4 regions of the Paenibacillus sp. NN59 genome follow, and region 4 is predicted to be linked to each of the others. Evidence: riboswitches for the same ligand, from Rfam matches in the RefSeq annotation. Region 4 holds a riboswitch; each other region holds the start of a gene.
The links. A riboswitch is a leader RNA that binds a small molecule or an ion and turns the genes downstream of it on or off. The one in region 4 is predicted to bind thiamine pyrophosphate.
Positions count from the first base shown of each region.

Region 1 (5,467 bases), 3.0 Mb from region 4:
AGATTGGGAACGGATAGTCCTTTTTCTTCACTTCCTGATACGGGATTTGCTGCAAGCCGGTACCGTTCAAGATCGGGAAGAGCAACTTCATAATCTCGAGCGTAGGCTGACGCGGCAGATTGATCTGATTATGAATGTTGTGGTACAGCGTATCCGGCTCCAGCAGGAATGTACTGTCCAGAATCATGGCATCCACTTCTTTGGTTAGCAGTCCGGTTTGCAGAGCCGTGCCTGCTCCCATGGAAAATCCCCAGACGACCAGCTCCTGTGCTCCGCGCTGTTTAGCAAACTGAATAGCTCCCAGCAATTGCTGAGACTCAGCTTTACCACCTGTTGCTACCGCTCGGTTGACCTGAGAGGCAAAGCCGTAATCGAACATCACCACATTAAACCCGAGCTGGTGCGCGTAATGGGCGAGGTCATACATAGGCACCCAGGTTTCCTCCCGATTGGCTCCATAACCGTGGCTGAAGATGATGGTTTTGCCCGTATCGGTATTCGCAGGGATATACCAGCCTTGCATGGTTCTGCTACCGTCGGCCGCAGGGAATGTAATGTCCTCATATTTCATGTTTTTGGCCTGCATCGGGTTCGAAAACACCGGTGCGACCGTAGGGTTGGAGAGCACCCAAGCAATATAACCGTGTAAGGCAATAAAACAAAACAACAGAAAAAATACAACGGAGAGCAGCAACGCTACGACAATATGTTTGAACCGAATCAGCCTCGGTGACAACGAAGAGGGCAGATCGGACACTTTGGTATGCAGCGGGGCTTCGCTCTGGGATGTCGGATACATGCACGCCCCTCCTTTGAGTTTCGGTTGAGGATTAATATGGACAAGATCATAACGATATGAAAAATAGCATATAGGTACTTTTTAGCACGTATTCATGACGATGGCATCCTAATGCTAAAGTCACGCTTTTGATATTTTATCTGAATTGGTTTCTATCTTTATCGTATGTCCCGATATAGTCAAAGTCAATTGATTGGAGGTATTTGTTACGCAATTGTTATATAGTTCTTAAGATGTAGAGGTAACAATTCCATAGTGTGTAAATTACAGGAGATTACGATGTGCCAATTGGATATCCTTGTTCATTTTTTTGTTTTCAGATCATCTTCAAAACGGTTCTTTTTGGTTTACAGATGAGACCGTTTCTCATATAATTTATGTAACCAAGTTTCATGTGATGAAACATGAGGAGGGCATCATGCCATGGAAGACCGCAAGTTAACCGTCCGGGCTGTAGAACGGGCGCTGGATATATTATTATGTTTTACCACGCGCAGTGATCTTGGACTCACTGAAATTGCTAGTCAGATCGGTTTACACAAAAGCACGGTACATCGATTGATGGCTACACTGGAGGATCGGGGGTTCGTAATACGTGATGCGGCAACCGAGAAGTATCGGCTAGGTATTCGAATCTGGGAGCTGTCAGCGCATATGTCACGTAGTGACGATCCTGCAATTTTGCTGTTACCTGCAATGGAGAGGCTGCGTGATCGCTTGGGCGAAACCGTAAGTCTCTACCTTCGTGATGGCGGTGAACGGATTCGGATTCAGGCTGTGCAGAGTGATCAGGCGATTCGGCGGGTTGCACCTGTAGGGGTCAGACTGCCGCTTTCCGTAGGAGCCTCCAGCAAAGTATTAATGGCTTTTGCCGCTGATGAGGATCGGGAGGAACTGATGAACGGCCCGGAATGGCCAGTATTTATCGATCCGGCCGTCTATCTGGCACAGATGGAAGACATTCGAGTGAGTGGCTACGCAACCAGCTATGAGGAACGCGAGCCGGGAGCTGCCGCTGTGTCTGTGCCAATTATGGATCGCAGAGGCAACATTGCAGCAGCGCTTTCCGTGTCTGGACCTGTTAGCAGGCTCTCGCAAGAGACATTACATGAGTACGCGCCTGTGTTGAAAGAAGCAGCTGTACAAATGGGACTTATGTTGCCATAGGGGAAGGCTCTTGCATGAAGTTTTGCTCGAAGGGAATTTCCTCTCTGGAATATTAAGGTTGAATTTAAGCCCAGATTACGCTACTCTGTAATGGACGACCCAGCGGGGTCGGTTGAATGTCATATTTTAAGTTGAACAGCGGCTTGATTGTCGCAATACGTTTACGTTACTGGGGGAGTCCGAATTGTCCGGACTGAGACGGGATCGCATGAGATCCCGGACCCTTTGCACCTGATCTGGATCATACCAGCGTAGGGAAGTAATCGGCCATATGACCACAGACACCACAGACGTTAACCCGGGATCCATGCTGTATTGCAGCAGGTGGCCCTTGTTGCGTGTATGGTGATGGACATTAGTCGGTTCCTTCGGAACCGGCTTTTTTTATTTACAGCGGCAAGCAGAGATTCAGTTGTTGTGTTTCACCTTGGAAGTGACAGCACAATAATTGCGGCATATATGCCTAGACTTCTAAGAGAAGTGATCTCGTGTTTCGTGCTCATGCTGATTGTGCATAAAAGTTGTCTTTTGGATCATTCTAGCTGCTTATGCAGGGTCAATCCTGCTGTGCTTCTGTGCTCTGCTTTTTCCAGACAGGTGTGGTAAGTCAAAGCTGTCACATTGGTGGACGATATGGGCAAATGAAGATCACAGAGGAGGAAACAGGAGACATGAATACAGGTAACCAAACGGGGCAACAGACGGGAATAGAGGAAACAGGGCGCGATGGTCATCCGGTGGAAAAGAAAACCGGAGCGGCTGGAGGGGTACAACCCTTCCCGGGCAGCCGCAAAGTCTACATTCAGGGCTCACGACCGGACATTGCTGTACCGGAGCGTGAAATTGCCCTTCATGATACGAATACTCCCCAAGGAGTGGAGCATAATGAGCCGCTGCGTGTCTACGATACGAGCGGCCCGATGACCGATCCCGAATTCCAGATGGATATTCGGAAGGGATTACCTGCGCTCCGAAATCACTGGATTATGGAGCGCGGTGACGTTGAAGCATATGAGGGCCGCGCAGTGAAGCCGGAGGATAACGGATTGAAGGCGGGAGGACGGAGAGCCGGGGCAGAGGAGTACCCGGGATTCCGCGGTCAACCGCTACGTGCTCAGGCTGGACGCTCTGTCACACAGATGCATTATGCAAGGCAGGGCTTGATTACGCCCGAGATGGAGTACGCCGCTATTCGTGAAGGCGTAGAGCCTGAATTCGTGCGGCAGGAGCTGGCGAGCGGCCGGGCTATTCTTCCATCCAACATCAATCACCCGGAGAGTGAGCCGATGCTGATTGGGCGTCATTTTCACGTGAAGATCAACGCCAACATAGGTAATTCCGCTGTATCTTCCTCTATCGAGGAGGAGGTGGAGAAGATGACCTGGGCTGTTCGCTGGGGATCGGATACGGTAATGGATCTCTCCACAGGCAAAGACATTCATACCACACGGGAATGGATCATCCGTAACTCCCCAGTGCCGATTGGTACGGTGCCGCTCTATCAGGCACTGGAGAAGGTAAATGGCGAGGCGGAGGCCCTCACTTGGGAGTTGTACCGGGATACGCTGATTGAACAGGCGGAGCAGGGCGTGGACTATTTTACAATTCATGCGGGTGTGTTGCTCCGATATATTCCGATGACAGCGAAACGGATGACGGGAATAGTGTCTAGAGGCGGGTCAATTATGGCGGCGTGGTGCCTGGCACATCATCAGGAGAACTTTTTGTACACCCATTTTGAAGAAATCTGCGAGATTATGAAAAGGTATGACGTTGCTTTCTCCCTCGGGGACGGACTGCGTCCAGGTAGCATCTACGATGCCAACGATGAAGCACAGATGGCGGAGCTCGCCACACTTGGGGAATTAACGCAGATTGCATGGAAGCATGATGTGCAGGTGATGATTGAAGGGCCGGGGCATGTGCCGATGCACAAGATCAAGGAGAATGTGGATTTGCAGATGGAGATCTGCCAGGAAGCGCCGTTTTATACGCTCGGGCCACTGACCACAGACATCGCACCGGGATATGATCATATTACGTCTGCGATTGGGGCAGCGATGATTGGCTGGTTTGGTACGTCTATGCTCTGCTATGTCACTCCAAAGGAGCATCTGGGGCTTCCGAACAAGGATGATGTACGTGAAGGAGTTATCGCTTATAAAATAGCTGCCCATGCCGCAGACCTAGCCAAAGGCCACCCACGCGCTCAGCGCCGGGATGATGCACTGTCGAAGGCACGCTTCGAGTTCCGCTGGAGAGATCAGTTTAACCTGTCACTTGACCCGGAACGAGCGCTATCCTACCACGATGAGACCCTACCCGCAGAAGGGGCGAAGGAAGCACATTTCTGCTCCATGTGCGGACCGAAGTTCTGCAGTATGCGCATCACGCAGGACATCCGTGCCTTTGCCGCAGATCGCGGCCTGAACGATGATGAAGCAGTAGCCGCCGGGATGCAGGCGAAGGCTGAGGAGTATCGGGCGCGGTCGTAAGCTTCCGCAACCGAAAAAGTGACCCGACAGGACTGAAGTGCCTGAGCTTGGGTCACTTTTTTATGTTTAAGTTGTAGGTTACTCGTAATATCCTTTTGCATACACGGCTGCGGTTGAGAAGCAGAGATGTTTCATTTCATCCTGTTGAATTTCAGGTGGCATCTCCAGGAACCATGGCTCCTTCATATCTTCTCGGGTCATGGGTACCGGACGCCACAGGATCAAACCGATCTGATCGAACTGGAAACTGCAACCAAGCTCGGGATCTTCACGGTCATATGGCGCAATAGCGTCCAACTGCGGTATCAAAATGTCAGCCTCGGTGCCAAGCAGATCAAGTTCTCCCAGCATACACTTATACTCATCACTTTCATGAAATTCAATAAAATGTACTTTGCCTTGAGCATCATATTCCACGTTGGGATCAAAGCCGAAAGCTTCCGTTTGTTCAACTTCATTTTGTGTCATGCCTAAACGGATACCCCCGATGGATTGACCTGGTTCTACAGTGAGATGTTTCATGGTTACATTCCCTCCAAAATAAAAAGTCTACATAGTTGTGGCTGACCAACCTTGTCATGAAGCAGGGTACCGCTTACTAGAACTGCAAACAGTGCGAAAATGCTTATACTTTCTTCGTGATACCGATATCCCGCTCCAGATTCGCGCCTAATAATGAAAGCGGCGTATAGATGGTCATACTTGTATCGGAAGATGCCTGCTCAGCGGCAGGAGCCATGGAGAGCTGAGCAGCGACAAGACAAGTATCCTTGCGTTCAAGAGCAAGCTGCTGCAATGCTTCTTCTAACGCGGTGATGTAGCCTTCCTGGTCACCTCGCATGATCATGTCGAATAGACCAGGGAGCAACACGGATTCGAGCTCAGGCTTGTCCTTTCCTGCCAAGTGTCGATCCATATAGTCACGATATCGAGCCATCGTGGGTTCTACGGTGGCGGGATTGGTAAACGCGAGCAAATACCGCTTCGGATGTTTTACCATCATCGC
Region 1 is NZ_CP199678.1:731,649-737,115, forward strand. It holds gene ACT89M_RS03365 (alpha/beta hydrolase) at 1-799, opposite strand, end outside; gene ACT89M_RS03370 (IclR family transcriptional regulator) at 1,223-1,966, shown strand; TPP riboswitch at 2,128-2,241, shown strand; gene thiC (phosphomethylpyrimidine synthase ThiC) at 2,638-4,461, shown strand; gene ACT89M_RS03380 (hypothetical protein) at 4,540-4,983, opposite strand; gene ACT89M_RS03385 (aspartate/glutamate racemase family protein) at 5,087-5,467, opposite strand, start outside.
Region 1: it holds a riboswitch for thiamine pyrophosphate, as region 4 does, so the genes downstream of both, thiC (phosphomethylpyrimidine synthase ThiC) here and ACT89M_RS16580 (thiamine phosphate synthase) in region 4, are expected to answer to the same signal.

Region 2 (5,467 bases), 2.8 Mb from region 4:
TGTCTCCAAACTCTACTGAAATCTGCTCTGCATGAACCATAATAGAGTCAAACGTTCCGTTCAACACTACCGCAGCATTATGTGGAATAGAGTCTGTCAATTCAATCGGACCAACATCACCTGTGGAATCATTCTTTACGATGGCTCCAGACTTGATCTCAATCTGTTGTACATCACTCGCACCTTCCAGAACCAAACGAACACTTCCATCTGCTTTATCCACAATTACAGTTGCAAGAACAGAGTTCAGTGCATGGATACTGTTGGGTCCTCCACCTTTAATGCTAGTTGTTCCTGTAACAGTAACATGATCAAGTGTAACATCACCATTAGCTACAGATTCAAGAACTTGAAGGTTACCATTGATCTTAGTGTCTTTCAGAATTACACCTTGAGAACCAATCGTGACATTACCGGTTACGTTACCCAAAGTGTATGTGCCTGGCGAAGTAAGGTTTTTGCTGGAAGTTTGTTGACCTCCTCCATTATTTCCACCAGTGTTGTTATTGTTTCCATTATCCCCGGTAGAGCTATTGTTGCTACTGTTACCTTTATTGCTGTTTTCAGAAGGCTTCGTTGTTTCTGGTTTTGTGGGGTTAGAGTTGTTTGTATCTTCGTCTGTCTTCGCAGGAATCATAGTATTATCATATGTAGACTTATTCATCACAAACTCATAAGCAAGTCTTGCCAATGCTTGTCGATCCGCTACACCCGTTGGATTAAACGTTGTTGTTCCGTCTTTCTGAACAATACCTTTAATAAATCCGGATTGATATGCGAGTGACACAGAATCCTTCGCCCAGTCTGATACTTTATCCAAATCAGCGAGCTGTGGCTTCGTTGTTTGAGCTGGTGCGTTCTTTGTTTCCCAGCCGAATGCTCTTACGAAGAATACAGCCAGTTCCTCTCTCGTAACTTTTTTATCTGGAGAAAACGTATCCTTAGAGGTTCCTTGGGCAATACCAGATTGAACGAGTGCAGATACATAGCCAGCATACCATTTGGATTGCTCCACATCTTTAAAGGAACTAGCTACAGTAGAGTCAGGCTTTAATTGAAGCGCACCCACCATAATCTTTGCCAATTGAGCACGTGTTACTGAATCTGAGGGTTTAAATGTTCCATCCGCAAATCCAGATAAAATGCCTTTTTCAATTAACTTCGTAATTTCTGTTTTGGCATACGATTGTTCAACATCCTTAAACGACGTTACAGATGATGAGGTCACTTCCGCCGAGGCTAGCAATTGCATAGAAAACATAGAGGCAATCAATGATGTAGAGAGTACTGCTGACAACTTTCGATTAAACTTTTTCCATTTTAAATTCAAAACTCGACACACTCCTCTTAAACGTCCGTTATTAACACAAAAATGTAACTTTTGAACTACTCCCCCTTTTATAATCAGTAGGATAATAATACCATGTATATTTATAAAAACAAGATTAATAGACTATCATTTTACATAATAGTTGAAATCATGAATCAAATGGTGCCTATTCTTTCCTAATAATAAATAAAAAAATGTGCTACTCGGAATATTACCGAATAACACACTTGAGTTATCTGTCGTATGATTTTAGGCTCCTGCTCCAAAGCGCTGCCGGTATCCGCACTTGCGGCAAAGTTCTTCTACAGCTTCCCTTTTGGAAAAACCGTATACCAGATTGTTCGCACGCTCTCCGTCCACAATATCGGAAAAAGACTTTTCATGGATGTTTCCAAGGTTGATGACACCTTCTCCGTCCAAACAGCATGGAACCACGGTTCCATCAACCAGCACAGCTGCCTGACTGCGTAATGCATGACAAAAACCTTTGCCGTCATCTTCAGGTGCATCGAGGCTTGGCCATTGGAATTCATGGTCCTGATTCAGGTATACGTTGGGTGCAATTTTCACGCCACTACCCGCAACCACCTTTTCTTCAATACGGAAGTCCAGATTGAATTCCTTTTCCAGCACCTCAAGCGTCTCCCGATTGCGATTCATCTGAGCATTGGTGAAGTTATCCTGAGTCAGATTCCATAGTCGGAACGAGACAATGACGTTATGTTTCACCGCTTCACGAACAAAAGACAAGATGTTATGCAAGTATCCGTCACGATCCGTAGAACCTTCATGACCGTCAAAGCTGTGCAGCGAGAAATTCATCTGTCTCAGTGCAGGTTTGCCCAATAATTTATGCTGTGTCTTTGGCAGTAGCGTACCGTTGGTCGTAATGTTCACTTTAAATCCCTTGGCATGAGCCATATCCAGCAACAGGTCAATTTTGGGATGAAGCAGCGGTTCCCCTTTGACGTGCAGGTAAATATGTTTTGTGTGTGGTTTGATCTGATCCAATATATTATTAAAGACTTCAGGGTCGATGAATCCTTTGGCTCGCTTCGTTTGTGGACAAAAGCTGCATGCCAGATTACAGATGCTCGTAATTTCAATATATACTTTCTTGAACGTTTTCAACTCAGGGTCCCCATTCTGCCGGGAGGAACAACGGTCCTGCCCTCATTCGTAGTACGGCCATATGAGCCAATCCCCATTATATCGGGTTCACGAGCTAAGGTAAATCAGAATAGCGGATCAGTAACAAAGTCCAGTGTATTTTTCATCCCCATTTCAAGGCTTAAATCCTCGCCCTATTTACATTAAGTCAAGATGGATATATGCTGAGTACATAACTGCATATCTTGTACATTTGCACTGGGGGAGCCTTGCGGCTGAGACGAATACGACGATTCGGACCCTTTGAACCTGATCTGGATTATACCAGCGGAGGGAAGTGGAGCGGCTTTTATTGGCAGTAGGGGATCTCTATCCTAGATGGGGATCAACTTCAGTTCAAACGTATAGCTCCGTTCATTTCTCCGGAAATGGACGGGGCTTTTTTGTATTTCAGCAAGTCGTCTCGCTCATAACCATATCCATCATTTGAAAATAAGGAGGTCATTTGGATGTCTTATCTTGAACGTGTACGTTCACTCAATCCTTTGGTTCATAATATTACCAACCTTGTGGTTGCCCCTTTTACCGCAAATGGTCTGCTTGCCCTCGGAGCCTCTCCGTTTATGGCCTATGCTCATGAAGAAGTCGCTGACGTCGCTCGAATGGCTGGCGCGGTGGTTCTGAACATCGGCACATTGGATGAAAAGGTCGTTCAAGCGATACGTCTAGCCGGACAATCAGCCAATGCACATCATGTGCCTGTTGTCCTTGATCCTGTTGGTGCAGGAGCCACGACATATCGCACCGATACGGTACAAATGCTGGTTCGTGAGCTTCGTCTTACCGTATTAAGAGGCAATGTCGCCGAAGTGGCCCATGTCATTGGTGTGCCATGGAATATCAAAGGTGTGGACGCTGGGGTTGGCGAGGGTGATCGGATTAGCATTGCGGAGAAGGCCGCGCAACAACTTGACTGTATTGTCGTTATTACGGGCCAGTACGACATTATTACAGACGGATATCATACTTTCCTCACAAGCAACGGACATGCATTGCTCACCCAAGTTACCGGGGCAGGCTGTCTGCTAAGCTCAGTCATTGGTGCTTTTGCAGCGATTGCCGAGCCGGGGCGCGACATGCTGAACAGTGTGGTGGAAGCTGTCTCAACCTACGGTGTAGCCGCTGAACAGGCTGCAGCACGAACGGCTCATCAGGGGCCAGGCAGCTTCCAGATTGAATTGTTAAATCAACTGGCGCAGATTACACCTTCGCTGTTCTCCGAGCATGCACAAATCCGTCAGATTCGTGGAGGTGTGTGATGAATATTGCTCAAGCGTTAACGATTGCCGGGTCTGATAACGGCGGCGGTGCAGGAATTCAGGCAGATCTCAAAACCTTTCAAGAACTTGGTGTATACGGCATGACGGTCATTACTGCAATCGCCGCTCAGAACACTACAGGGGTTCAAGGCGTGTTTCCGATTGATTACGACGGCATTGCCCAGCAACTTGATTCAACGGGAGTCGACTTTCAGCCGCGTGCCATCAAGACAGGTATGCTGTATAGTGCCGAGATTATTCGTCTTGTTGCGGCAAAATGTCAGCAATACGACTGGTCAAATCTGGTTATTGATCCCGTGATGGTTGCCAAAGGAGGTGCACCTCTGCTCCAGCAGGAGGCTGTGCAAGCACTTGTGGAAGATCTGCTGCCTCTTGCTTTGGTTATCACACCTAACATTCCCGAAGCCGAACTACTTATCGGGAGTTCGATTCGGAACCTGAGTGAGCGCGAGGAAGCCGCAAAGCAATTGGTGCAGATGGGTTCAACATATGCCTTGATTAAAGGAGGACATGATACGGGAAGCGGTACGGTTATCGATGTCCTGTATGACGGGCATTCCTTTCATTATTTGGAGAACCTTCGTGTTATGACACGCCATACCCATGGAACCGGCTGCACGTTCTCTGCTGCCATTACGGCGGAACTGGCGAAGGGTGCCCCTATTCTGGCTGCCGTTACGACCGCGCGAGCATTCATTCAGGCAGCCATTGAAGATGAGCTGGGATTCGGGACCGGGCACGGGCCAACGAATCACTTTGCGTACCAGCGCAGACAGCGGGGTGAACGCTGATGCGTAGATGGGATGCGGAAGCGGTGCGCCGCGCGCTGCAGTTGTATTTGGTGATGGGTAGCGTCAATACGACGCGAGACCCGGTGGAGGTGCTCCGCCAGGCGATCACTGGCGGCATCACGCTGTTCCAGTTCCGCGAGAAGGGAACTGGTGCACTGGCAGGCGAAGCCCGCATAACACTTGCGCTGCGGCTTCGTGAGGTGTGCAGCCAGCACGGGATACCGTTCATCGTGAACGATGATGTGGAGCTGGCTGTGGCGGTGGAGGCCGACGGTGTGCACGTCGGCCAGGACGATGCGGACGCGGTGCTGGCACGCGCCCGCATCGGAGAAGGGCGGATGCTTGGCGTATCCGCCCACTCCGCCCTTGAAGCCCGCCGTGCCGTGCAGGCGGGCGCAGACTATCTTGGCGTCGGGCCGATGTACCCGACGCGCTCCAAAGCGGATGCCCACGCTGTGCTGGGCCCCGCCGGGGTTGCGGAACTGCGCGCCGCAGGCATCGCAGTTCCGGTGGTCGGTATCGGCGGCATTACGCCCGATACCGCGGCCGCCGTGATGGCGGCTGGAGCCGACGGCGTAGCCGTCATCTCCGCCATCGCGGGCGCGGCCGATGTGCACGCAGCGACTGCACAGCTCGCTGCGATCACCCGCAGGGAGCAGGCATAGCCATGCTCCCTGCCCCATTATGCAAAGGTTGCAGCCACTCGGTCTTCAGCCTCTGCATTCTTGTTTTATTCTTCGCCTCCTTTGCCTCGTTCTGCAACCTATACATCTTTTATCCTTATCCTTCCGCAAACTGGTCATCCTGTAGCGCCCCATACCTCCTTCTGCATCCTTTAAATCCTTTCGCCTTTCTCACCTTCTTCCCACCTTGCATCACGCATATCGATCTTATCC
Region 2 is NZ_CP199678.1:1,013,027-1,018,493, reverse strand. It holds gene ACT89M_RS04490 (S-layer homology domain-containing protein) at 1-1,330, opposite strand, end outside; gene ACT89M_RS04485 (radical SAM/SPASM domain-containing protein) at 1,580-2,461, opposite strand; TPP riboswitch at 2,691-2,793, shown strand; gene thiM (hydroxyethylthiazole kinase) at 2,950-3,759, shown strand; gene thiD (bifunctional hydroxymethylpyrimidine kinase/phosphomethylpyrimidine kinase) at 3,759-4,571, shown strand; gene thiE (thiamine phosphate synthase) at 4,571-5,236, shown strand.
Region 2: it holds a riboswitch for thiamine pyrophosphate, as region 4 does, so the genes downstream of both, thiM (hydroxyethylthiazole kinase) here and ACT89M_RS16580 (thiamine phosphate synthase) in region 4, are expected to answer to the same signal.

Region 3 (5,467 bases), 3.3 Mb from region 4:
CGCGGTGCCACCCAACTTGCCAAATCAGTTCAAATCTCCTGATCAGCCTCTTGGTCCGCGATAACGGGCGGTTCCGGTTAACTTGGGATAGTTTCAATTCGCTCCCTGGCGAAAACGCCTCTGAGTTGGATTCTCTTCAACGGCATGATCCGATCTGTAATTGTGTTTCTCAGTATATACGAAGACAGAACAACATTGCAACTCATATATGCCCGTTTACGTATCTTTCCAAAGCTGGATCAAGTACAATTGAAATAACTTCTAAAACACCAAGGGGTGATTGCTTTATGAATATGGACCCAAACCATCTGAATTCATCCGAGGGCGAAGCCGCCAAACAAAGAGCAGATGAACTTGCCCGCCAAGCCCAGCGAGGTTCATGGTTGAGCGGAGTTTTCACTACGATCATTATTGCCGCTGTGGTTATTGGTATTTTGTTTTGGATCGCTTACGCTAGAACTTCTTAAACCACAGGATTGCCCAGGAAATACTTTTGTTATGATGGATAACGATACGATGATTTAAACCGACACAACGGCTACTGGTCCCTTGAACAACTTGCCAAATACATAACGCACTAGCGGCCCGAGTACAATCAACTGATAAGGCAATGCCAGACCGAAGTTACGTACAATCGTATGAAGATACGCATTGATTACGGAATCTCCTTCTAGCTGACCTGCAGTATAGGCTGTAATGATGCCATATAAAGACATGAGCAAAACCATGCCGATTACCATGAAAAAGGACATCGTAACTACACCTCTAATTTTACTCGACTTCGCAAATGAGAAGGAAAATGTGATTTTTCTCGCTATCGGTCCCACGATGAACGACTCCACCAAAAAGGCGATGGCAAAACAGATCACAAATTGGAGCAATAGCTGCAGCACGGACATCTGACTTAACATCCCCGTATGCCATAGATTGAAGGTCATCATCACTACGACCATTCCTGTACACATCATAAGTCCAAAAATCACTTGTTGTTTCTTGCGTACTGACAATACACTCATCCTTTCTGTAACTTGGATCATTATAGACAATCGGGCTACCCTCACATAAGTGAACATTCTGTGAAAATATTTTTAGTCCAACTTATGTAGACACAATCCTGTCACTGGCCTATAATTACACCTAGTAATGCCCGTAACTTCATAGTTTCCCAGGGGAGTCGGAATTGGCCGGCTGAGAGTGTATCCCATCAAGATACTAACCCTTAGACCTGATCTGGATCATGCCAGCGTAGGAATCGGAGTATATTGCAACGGCACAGCTATAAGCTGAACGCCACTCTCTCACGCCTGCACGCGTCCCAGATTACGGGGCGCTTTTTTTGTTTTCTTTTGACATGCAGAAACAGAAAAATGACGTTATTCGGATAACCCGCGAGTATAAATTCGTCGATTTATGCAAAGGGATTGGATATGAAGCCAAGGAGTACCCCCGTGCCATCCGGCCGGACATACCGAAGGAGAGAAACACGATGAAATGGCGTAAAACGATGGGAATGTTACTCATGTGTGTGCTACTCGTTACCGTAGCTGCATGTGGTGGCAAAGAAGCCGCTCCAACAGAGCAGCAAGGTGCGACAGGTTCGGACCAAACCAATCAGGGGAGCGGTACTGCACTGAAAGATGTAAAGGTCGTGCTCGACTGGACTCCAAATACGAATCATACCGGTCTGTATGCAGCGGTGGACCAAGGTTTTTATAAAGCAGCAGGTTTAAATGTGGAGATTGTACAGCCAGGAGCCGGCGGTGCGGATACGATGGTTGCCTCGGGTGAGGTACCGTTTGGCGTCAGTTATCAGGAAAGTGTAACTCAGGCGCGTACGCAGGACGTTCCTCTTGTGTCGATTGCCGCAGTTATTCAGCATAATACATCCGGTTTTGCCGCTCCAGTGGATCGTAAGATCAAATCACCCAAAGACTTTGAAGGTAAAACTTACGGCGGCTGGGGTTCCCCAGTGGAAGAAGCGGTGATGCAATCCATTATGGAGGGCGAAAGTGCTGACGTATCCAAAGTCAAAAAGATTAACATGGGCGATGCCGACTTCTTCACAGCTGTGAAACGGGACATCGACTTTGCGTGGATTTTCTATGCCTGGACAGGAATTGAGGCTGAATTACGCGGAGAACCGATTGACATGTTATATGTGAAGGATTATGCCAAAGCGCTGGATTACTACACCCCTGTACTCGTGACCAATGAACAGACGATTCAGAAAGACCCTGAACTGGTGAAGGCTTTCCTGAAGGCCACTTCTGAAGGATATCAATATGCGATTGATCACCCTGAAGAAGCAGCGAACATTTTGATCAAAGCTGTTCCCGACCTGGACAAAGAATTAGTACTCGCAAGCCAAAAGTGGCTCAGCCCGAAATACAAAGATGATGCCCCGCGCTGGGGTGAACAAAAGGAAGACGTATGGAAGAACTACACCGACTGGATGTTCAGCAAGAAACTGCTGGATAAAGAGATTGATGTAACGAAAGCATACACCAATGAATTTTTACCACAGTAATATTAAATCTAACTGTAACCATGAACTTTGATATTTACACGTTTTGAACGAAGAGGGCAGAAAAAAATTGAAGAAGTCAACGCTTATAAGGTTTTCTAAGGAAAACCACCTCATAAGCGCGCTTTCTCTTGAATTTTTTCCACAGCTTAATGGATAAGTTGAATTTTTTGTACACAAGAAACGGAGAGTACAGAAAAAACCTGAAAAAGCGGATTTTCCCCTTTGGAAAAGGGAATCAAAAAATCTGGGGATAACAGCGATTGGAAGGTTATTCTGTCATCGGAGTGTTACAGTGTACAACGACCATATCTACTTATCCATCCACACCCGAAAGGAGCATTAATCTCTCATGGCAAGTACATTACTCAGTATTCAGGTTATTCCCAAAACACCGAACGGCGAGAACTCATATCCATACGTAGACCGTGCCATTGAAGTCATTCAGCAATCCGGCCTGAAATATCAGGTCAATGCGCTAGATACCACCATGGAAGGCGAACTGGATGAACTGCTGGAGGTTGTTCGCAAAATGCACGAGGTACTTGTGGAAGCTGGTAGTCCAAGCATCATCTCCCAGATCAAAATCGCACATAGCCCGGACGGATTCAGCATGGATACACTGACGGAGAAATATCGCTAATGTCTACCTATTTCAAAAGTGTATGGCCGCCCCTCGTGGCGGTTATTCTCTTTATTGCGATATGGCAAGGGGCCGTCTCCCTATTCCACATTGAGAAATGGATGTTGCCCGCCCCGTCCGATATCGCTCGCGAAGCGGCGTCTCAGGCTGACCGATTGGGTATGCACGCCTCTGCAACGATTCAGCTAACCCTTATCGGATTTGTCGCCGGGACAGCGGTCGGTCTGTTCATTGCCATGGTACTGCATCTGATCCCTTTTCTGAAGTCAGCTTTGTATCCACTACTTATTCTTAGTCAAAATATCCCGACCATCGCACTTGCACCGCTCCTGCTGATCTGGTTCGGCTTCGGCCTGCTACCCAAATTGATTACTATCATTCTGGTCTGCTTCTTCCCGGTAGCAGTCGCTGCCATGGACGGTCTAACACGCACGGATGCGGCGATGATGAACTATATGCGCATGGCAGGTGCGAATCGCCGTCATATTTTTTGGAAACTGGAGCTTCCGCATGCCCTTCCATCGATATTTTCCGGTGTCAAAATCGCCGCCACATACAGTGTCATGGGTGCCATCATCGCGGAATGGATTGGTGCCGACAAAGGCATCGGTTATTATATGATGTTGCAGAAATCGGCTTACCGCACGGATCGCCTTTTTGTTGCCATCATGATTATCGTGGCACTCAGCCTGCTTCTTTTCCTGCTCATTGCGCTGTTAGAGAAGCTGCTCGTTCGCTGGCGCCCACAGAAGCGCTAGTTTTGCATATCAGAGGTTAACGTATTATGTACTTAGGAAGTGATTCCCTATGAAAAGATACCCGAAGGATAAAACGAATGGTCCGGGTTCCATTTCGGTTCCTCCCGCGCTAGACATTGTTAACTTGCATGTGTCCTTCAAGGAACGGCGGCGGAAACTGTCTGTGTTGAATGGCTTGTCCCTTACGGTACAAAAAGGGGAGTTTGTCGCCATCGTCGGCCCTTCCGGATGCGGGAAAAGTACCCTGTTCCACATCATCGGCGGCCTGCTCAAGCCACAGGACGGCGAAGTGCTCATGAATGGCAAGCAGGTTACGGGACAACGCGGACATATCAGCTATATGCCGCAGCAACCTGCCCTTTTCCCATGGCGAACCATTGAAGACAATGTGTTGCTGGCAGGCGAGATCGCTTCTGCTACAGCGTTCACTGCCCCCATTGCTCCGCGTGCCGAAGCGCTCGCAGAGGCAAGACAGTGGCTGGGCAGCGTTGGCCTTGCAGGCTTCGAGCGGGCATATCCTCATCAACTGTCAGGCGGAATGCAACAGCGTGTTGCTTTCCTTCGTGCACTGCTCAGCCCGCAGGAACTGATGCTGCTTGATGAGCCATTTAGCGCGCTCGATGCTCTGACGCGGAGCGACATGCAACGCTGGTTGCTGGATATCTGGGAACAGAATCGTCGCTCGGTGCTATTCATCACCCATAATATCGAGGAAGCACTGTTACTGGCGGATCGGGTCTATGTATTATCCAATCGACCGGCGGTTGTGCTACACGAGGTTCATGTTCCTTTTGACCGTCCAAGACGAGATGAAATAACAGAAGAGCCTGCCTTTCTCGAACGCAAACGGCAGATTGCCCAGTGGATGAAAGAAGAACAGCAGAAAGCCCGCCTATCTTGATAGCGCGGGTTTTTTAGTTATATTTTTCCTAATATGGGTGATCCAACACCATGAACTCGGCGTTATATATACATACCTACGATATAAGGAGGCACTCCCCCATGCATTCTCCAACGTTTGCACCATTAATCGATGCCCACATTCATTTTGATAAATACACACATGAGGAACAGGAGAAGATGTTGCTAAGCTTACCATCGCATCAGGTCGAAGCCGTCATTGCGGTTTCCATGAATCTGGCTTCTGCTCAGGCCAATCTGGAACTTGCTAAACAGCATCCGCGTTACATCTACCCGGCGTTTGGCTATCATCCCGAACAGCAACTTCCCTCCCTCAACGAGCAAGAAAAGTTCTTTCTTTGGATTGAAGAAAACATTGGACATGCTATTGCCATCGGTGAGGTAGGCTTGCCCTATTACAACCGTGAAGAAGCACAGCGAGCAGGCCTTAGCTTTGACCAAAACGGATATATTGATCTGCTGGAGCAGTTCATCATACTCGCCAAAAAACACCATAAACCCATCATCCTGCATGCCGTGTATGAGGATGCCGATATAGCCTGCGAACTGCTGGAGAAACATCAGTTTACACGGGCCCACTTCCACTGGTTCAAAGGATCCAAGCAGACCATTCGGCGTATG
Region 3 is NZ_CP199678.1:512,344-517,810, reverse strand. It holds gene ACT89M_RS02390 (hypothetical protein) at 288-467, shown strand; gene ACT89M_RS02385 (DUF2798 domain-containing protein) at 522-1,016, opposite strand; TPP riboswitch at 1,158-1,270, shown strand; gene ACT89M_RS02380 (ABC transporter substrate-binding protein) at 1,487-2,527, shown strand; gene ACT89M_RS02375 (MTH1187 family thiamine-binding protein) at 2,877-3,167, shown strand; gene ACT89M_RS02370 (ABC transporter permease) at 3,167-3,925, shown strand; gene ACT89M_RS02365 (ABC transporter ATP-binding protein) at 3,975-4,826, shown strand; gene ACT89M_RS02360 (TatD family hydrolase) at 4,928-5,467, shown strand, end outside.
Region 3: it holds a riboswitch for thiamine pyrophosphate, as region 4 does, so the genes downstream of both, ACT89M_RS02380 (ABC transporter substrate-binding protein) here and ACT89M_RS16580 (thiamine phosphate synthase) in region 4, are expected to answer to the same signal.

Region 4 (5,467 bases):
ACGATGAGTCGATCACTTCCTCGGGTTGACTCGGTCCTCTCTGTACCATTTTGTCATCTCCTTGTTTGAACAACATTCCGATCTTATTAGGTTGGCGTCATTTCCAACTTTTTGATCGAGAAACATTCACTTCACCGCTTCCACAGCCTGTTTAAGAAGCGCAACAGCATGAGCAGGGTTTGCATGTTTTAACACACTTGAGATCACAGCAGCACCCCTGGCTCCCGCAGACCTGACGGCCCGAATGTTATCCGGCTGAATCCCCCCAATTGCAATAACAGGCACCTTGACACTGGAGCACACTTCCGATAACGCATCTAATCCCCTCGCTACAGAATCCGGTTTGCTTGCACTTGCGTACACATGCCCGAAAAAAAGGTAATCCGCGCCATACTCTTCGGCAATTCTCGCTTCATGCAACGAATGCACCGATATCCCCAACCGGAGCCTCAAATCATGCTTGTTCTCCGGCTTTACCATTACTTTTGCCCTTTCCAGCATATCTTGGCTCCAATGTACCCCTTGATAAAAATAGCCTGACGAATATAGGTTCGCACCGTTGATTACAATGCGGGAAGCTGGAACACCCGCTTCTACCATCAATTTGGCCCAGTTAAAACATTCCTGTTGCGAGAGTTGCCTTTCCCGGATATGAATGTAATGCACATAAGGCCAAATATCTTTGGCTGCCTTCAACATGACTGACTGTTCCGCTTTATTCGTAGATATCACATGTAACTCAAAAAAGTCTTTCTCTAGTCCACAGGTTGGTACAGATTTATCTGTCCGCTTGTACCACTGGTCTGTTGAAGTTTTACCTGATTCATGAGCATCATAATCAAACATCAAGGTATGCAGTCTCGTTCTCGCTCCTTTCAGCTACAGGCTTGGAGAAGTAGTAATGACAAATATAAAACCAAAAAAGCCACTCCCGTAGGGGAGTGGCTGCGTATAAACAAAGGTTCAGTTCAATCACAAGCGTCTGACAAATACCTGTTAAACAGTTTGATAGTCAAATCTATAACTGTTTATTTTGATATTGAACCGCTTGGCATCACGATGTAATAAGATCCTGTTCTTACGTTAGAATCATTTACTATCGCTTTCGCTGAAACGCGCCACTTCCCTACGCTGGTATGATCCAGATCAGGTGCAAAGGGTCCGGAATCGCATTCTTCCATCTCAGCCGCATCGTGCGGCCCCCCTAGTGTTCATATGAAGTTGTAGCCTATATTACCACAACCGGTTTTTTTTGTCATCGTGCTTTTTCGGACCACTCTTCTACATCCCACGTTTTGGTGACCCAGCCTTCATAAAAATCCGGTTCGTGCGATACAAGCAAAACGGTTCCTTTATATTCCTTCAGTGCCCGCTGTAGCTCAGCCTTCGCCGTTACATCCAGATGGTTCGTCGGCTCATCAAACAAGACCCAGTTGCTCTCCCGCATCAACAGTTTGCACAAACGGACTTTGGCTTGCTCTCCCCCGCTCAGCATGTTAAGCGGACGCGTAATATGCTCATTTTTGAGCCCGCAACGTGCAAGATGTCCTCGCACCTCGTTCTGCGTTAGATGTGAAAACTCGTTCCATACATCATCGATCGGTGTAATATTCCCGGCTCGTACTTCCTGTTCAAAGTATGCCGTCTCCAAATAATCTCCAAGAAACGTTTTTCCGCTAATTGGCGCTATTTTACCCAAGATCGTTTTAAGCAGTGTTGATTTACCTACCCCGTTGCACCCCACAATCGCGATCTTTTCACCACGTTCAATCGTCATGGTCATCTTAGGTAGTAATGGATACGTATAACCGATCTCAAAATCAATACCTTCAAAAACGGTTTTGCTGCTTGCGCGGGCATCCTTGAACTTAAATGCTGGTTTTGCTGCTTCGTCTGGTCGATCAATTCGCTCGACCTTTCCAAGTTGTTTTTCCCGGCTTTTCGCTCGACCAGAGGTCGAAGCTCGAGCTTTGTTGCGTTGAATGAAATCTTCCTGCTTTTTGATGTATTCCTGTTGCTTCTCATAGGCATCAATATGCTGTGCTTTCTGCATATCTGCCATTTCAAGAAATTTCTCATAGTTGGCCGCATAACGCGTCAATTTAGCAAATTCCAGATGATAAATGACATTAACCACTTCATTCATGAACTCTGTATCATGGGAAATCAATAGAAAAGCATATGGGTAGTCTTTCAAATATCTAGTTAGCCACTCAATATGCTCTACATCCAGATAATTTGTCGGCTCATCCAACAAAAGGGCAGTGGGTTTCTCCAACAACAATTTTGCAAGCAGGACTTTCGTACGTTGTCCACCACTGAGAGCCGCAACATCCCGATCAAGGCCAATTGCATTTAATCCCAAACCGTTTGCCATTTCTTCCACTTTCACATCAATCAGATAAAAATCGCCCTGTTCAAGCTGTTCCTGAATATCTCCCATTTCTTCAAGCAACTGCTCAAGTTTGTCTGGATCGGCATCAGCCATCTGATCCGTAATGGCCATCATTTGCTTCTCCAGTTCCAGTAGCGGCAAAAAAGCATCTTTAAGCACATCACGAATGGTCTTGCCCGGTGTTAACTTCGTATGTTGATCCAAATAGCCATATCGAACTTTTGGCGTCCATTCCACTTTACCGCTATCCTTAAGCAATTTTCCGGTGAGAATATTCATTAGGGTTGATTTTCCGGCACCATTAGCCCCAACCAGACCCACTCGTTCTCCAGCAAGCAGACGAAACGAAACATTTTTAAATAACGTACGGTCTCCAAAATTGTGACTGACGTTCTCTACTGACAATAAACTCATAAGATGAGACTGCTCCTATCTATATACATTACTTTTAGTTCACGTTCCAAAACCCTATTCTAGCACAGGTTCAGTCTTTTCTGAAAGTAATGACACTTGCGCGAAGCAATCATATTCGAAATAACCTCTGGCCGCTGCCTGTCTTGCAGTTGTAAACACCTCTTCAGCACGAAAACCGGGGTTACAGGTGGCAGGATAATGATATTTTATGCCTGTTTCGGGATCAATCCCGCCAATGATCGCTGTTTTTTTGACTAGCCGGCCTCCACCAATGGCATAATTGTTAATCTTCTGACCCCCTACAGCGATCCCCTGTATAAAAGCCATAATACCCGTATCATTGATCGAATTGTACCAATCTTCCTGCGAGACTAAAGGCATCGTGAATAGATAAGCGACACCATTTCTCCTGGCAAATTCATTATGTCGATTGATTACGTCTGCAAGCTCTTCCTGTATTCGGGTCACGATCCGGCTACGCCGCACCTGTTCAAAAGTTGTAGAGTCCTGAAACAATGGAATCGTGGAATTCGAGGCCAGCTCCTGCTGAAATCCTTCGATCCATTTCCCTGCACCAGCATCATAAGCATACACATAACCGTCAAGTGTGAAATTAATGCTATTTCCGTCTGAATCTGAATATGTATAAGGTTTTTTGGGACTCCACACATGTCTATGAGACTTTTCCATCTCCCCAGTCATCTCGGTTTCCTTGGCAAAAATGTAATAACCATCATAATCCAGAACTACAACCGCTGGAATATAATCAAACATATGTTGAATAGCTTCCTTGTCATCCTGTATGCCCATGTTTAATGCCATCGTTTGGGTAAAGGTGGTCAACGCCAGTTCCTTATCCGCTTTAACAAACTTGGCAGAATCATAACCTGCTTCAGCATGTTGTTTTTCATTCTGGTGCATGACCGCACCAGCATCCATAACTGCGGTTTGTAACGCTGTTTTGTAGCGATAAGCCAGTTCATTGGCCTCTTGCGCATCTTGCGTATGAAACGAGAGGATATAAAATAACGGAAAGAAAATGAGAATAAACACGATAGAAAGCTCAGTAATCTTCATTCAGTACCATACCTCCATAAGAAGCAAAAACCGCAGAAGCCTGAACTGTACCTTGTAACCATTCTCGTATCATCATGGAAGGTGTGCGGTTGGTACTTTTAAGACTCACGGTGAAGAAGTCACCCATATTGAGCGTATATCTGCGCCCGGGATCATCGACGGACAATGCGCTAGACAACGGATATAACCGCTCCTGAATCTGTGACAAGTAGTATGCATCATGAACAACCTCGTATGTACCCGTGAAGCTACTCTGAATCATCGGATCTGAATACTGGGGGACATATTTTTTGTGTAAATGTTCCATGGATATGTCATAGTTATTGCCCGTTTGGGCTAACTGTTCTTGAAACTCCGCGAGCATTCGAGGTGAGATATATCCCTTGGTGCGGACAGCATCCACAAATCGTATGACACTCTGAGTCGCTGTCAAGCGTGCAATATCATCCTGACGTTCAGCAGTCTCGGCTGCAGGATACACATAGAGCAGTAGAACGGCAAGCATTACCGCAAACAATTTGGATACTGCATTGATCACGGTCCCTGTACCTCCTTCCAAAAAGAAAGCTTTAACAATTCACCGGATGCACTTCGGTTATATTCAGCTCGATAATTCCCATCCAGCTCAACCGGAACCATAGCTGATCGATGTTCAAGTGGATCAATCACATACTCATGACCGTCTAACTCAACATGAACCCCTGTACCTGTCATTTGCCGCACCGTATGCAGAACCTCAGCTCCGGTGTATCCGACAAAACCACCTGTAAGAAGTGTCGTATGAACTCTTCCTTCCATAGCCGCATTTGTTTTCACTCTGTCATTCAAGGCTTCGTTTAAAATACGGATATTCCACTGCCCGTACAAGCAGGCTGTCACAAAAAGGACAACCGCCGTACAGAACAGCATCATATGCTGTGTGTTCCGGGTCATATTCAACCAGCTCCAGTCAGGATTGCTGGAAAATCAGACCTCTAACCACATTGGATCGGTCTTTAACGATAATGGCCTTAAATTTACCGCTTGGATTAACGTATTGATTGTCCTTTTCACTCATCGTCTGATTAATGCTGCCTACCTTGTCATCAGGTGCAATGACAGAACCATAGTCCGCATTATTAACGTCCTGAGAGATGTTGAGCTGATTACCGTACCACTGTCCGCCTTTGTTTTTACCTGTAATAACCTGAATACCAAACTGGTCCTTGTCCGCGTATTTCCGTAATGCATTGGTCACTTGTGATCCACTGATGGTTGTTCCGTCATACACCGTAAATGCTGCCTGAGAAAGCTCGGTTTGAATATCTGCAAAGTTATTCTGGGCTGTTTTCGTTGCCTCCTGAGCCGAAATAAATAACAACACTACAATCGTAATCAAAGCAATCGTCAAAAATATCCCCGCTGCCACCTTTAAAGCACTTGATGCATTATTCATACTAAATACCTCCTAAAGTGTTATGAATGATTATTTTTCAGTTCTTCGTACAAGCGAAACACTACAGTTTCTGGATTTGTTCATAATACATGCTCATCTGTACAAAACTCATGCCTACCAGCGGAATAACAAGATACATGAAGATC
Region 4 is NZ_CP199678.1:3,773,644-3,779,110, forward strand. It holds gene thiO (glycine oxidase ThiO) at 1-49, opposite strand, end outside; gene ACT89M_RS16580 (thiamine phosphate synthase) at 127-846, opposite strand; TPP riboswitch at 1,107-1,216, opposite strand; gene ACT89M_RS16585 (ABC-F family ATP-binding cassette domain-containing protein) at 1,256-2,809, opposite strand; gene ACT89M_RS16590 (hypothetical protein) at 2,864-3,886, opposite strand; gene ACT89M_RS16595 (hypothetical protein) at 3,873-4,424, opposite strand; gene ACT89M_RS16600 (hypothetical protein) at 4,421-4,819, opposite strand; gene ACT89M_RS16605 (ABC transporter permease) at 4,836-5,321, opposite strand; gene ACT89M_RS16610 (hypothetical protein) at 5,383-5,467, opposite strand, start outside.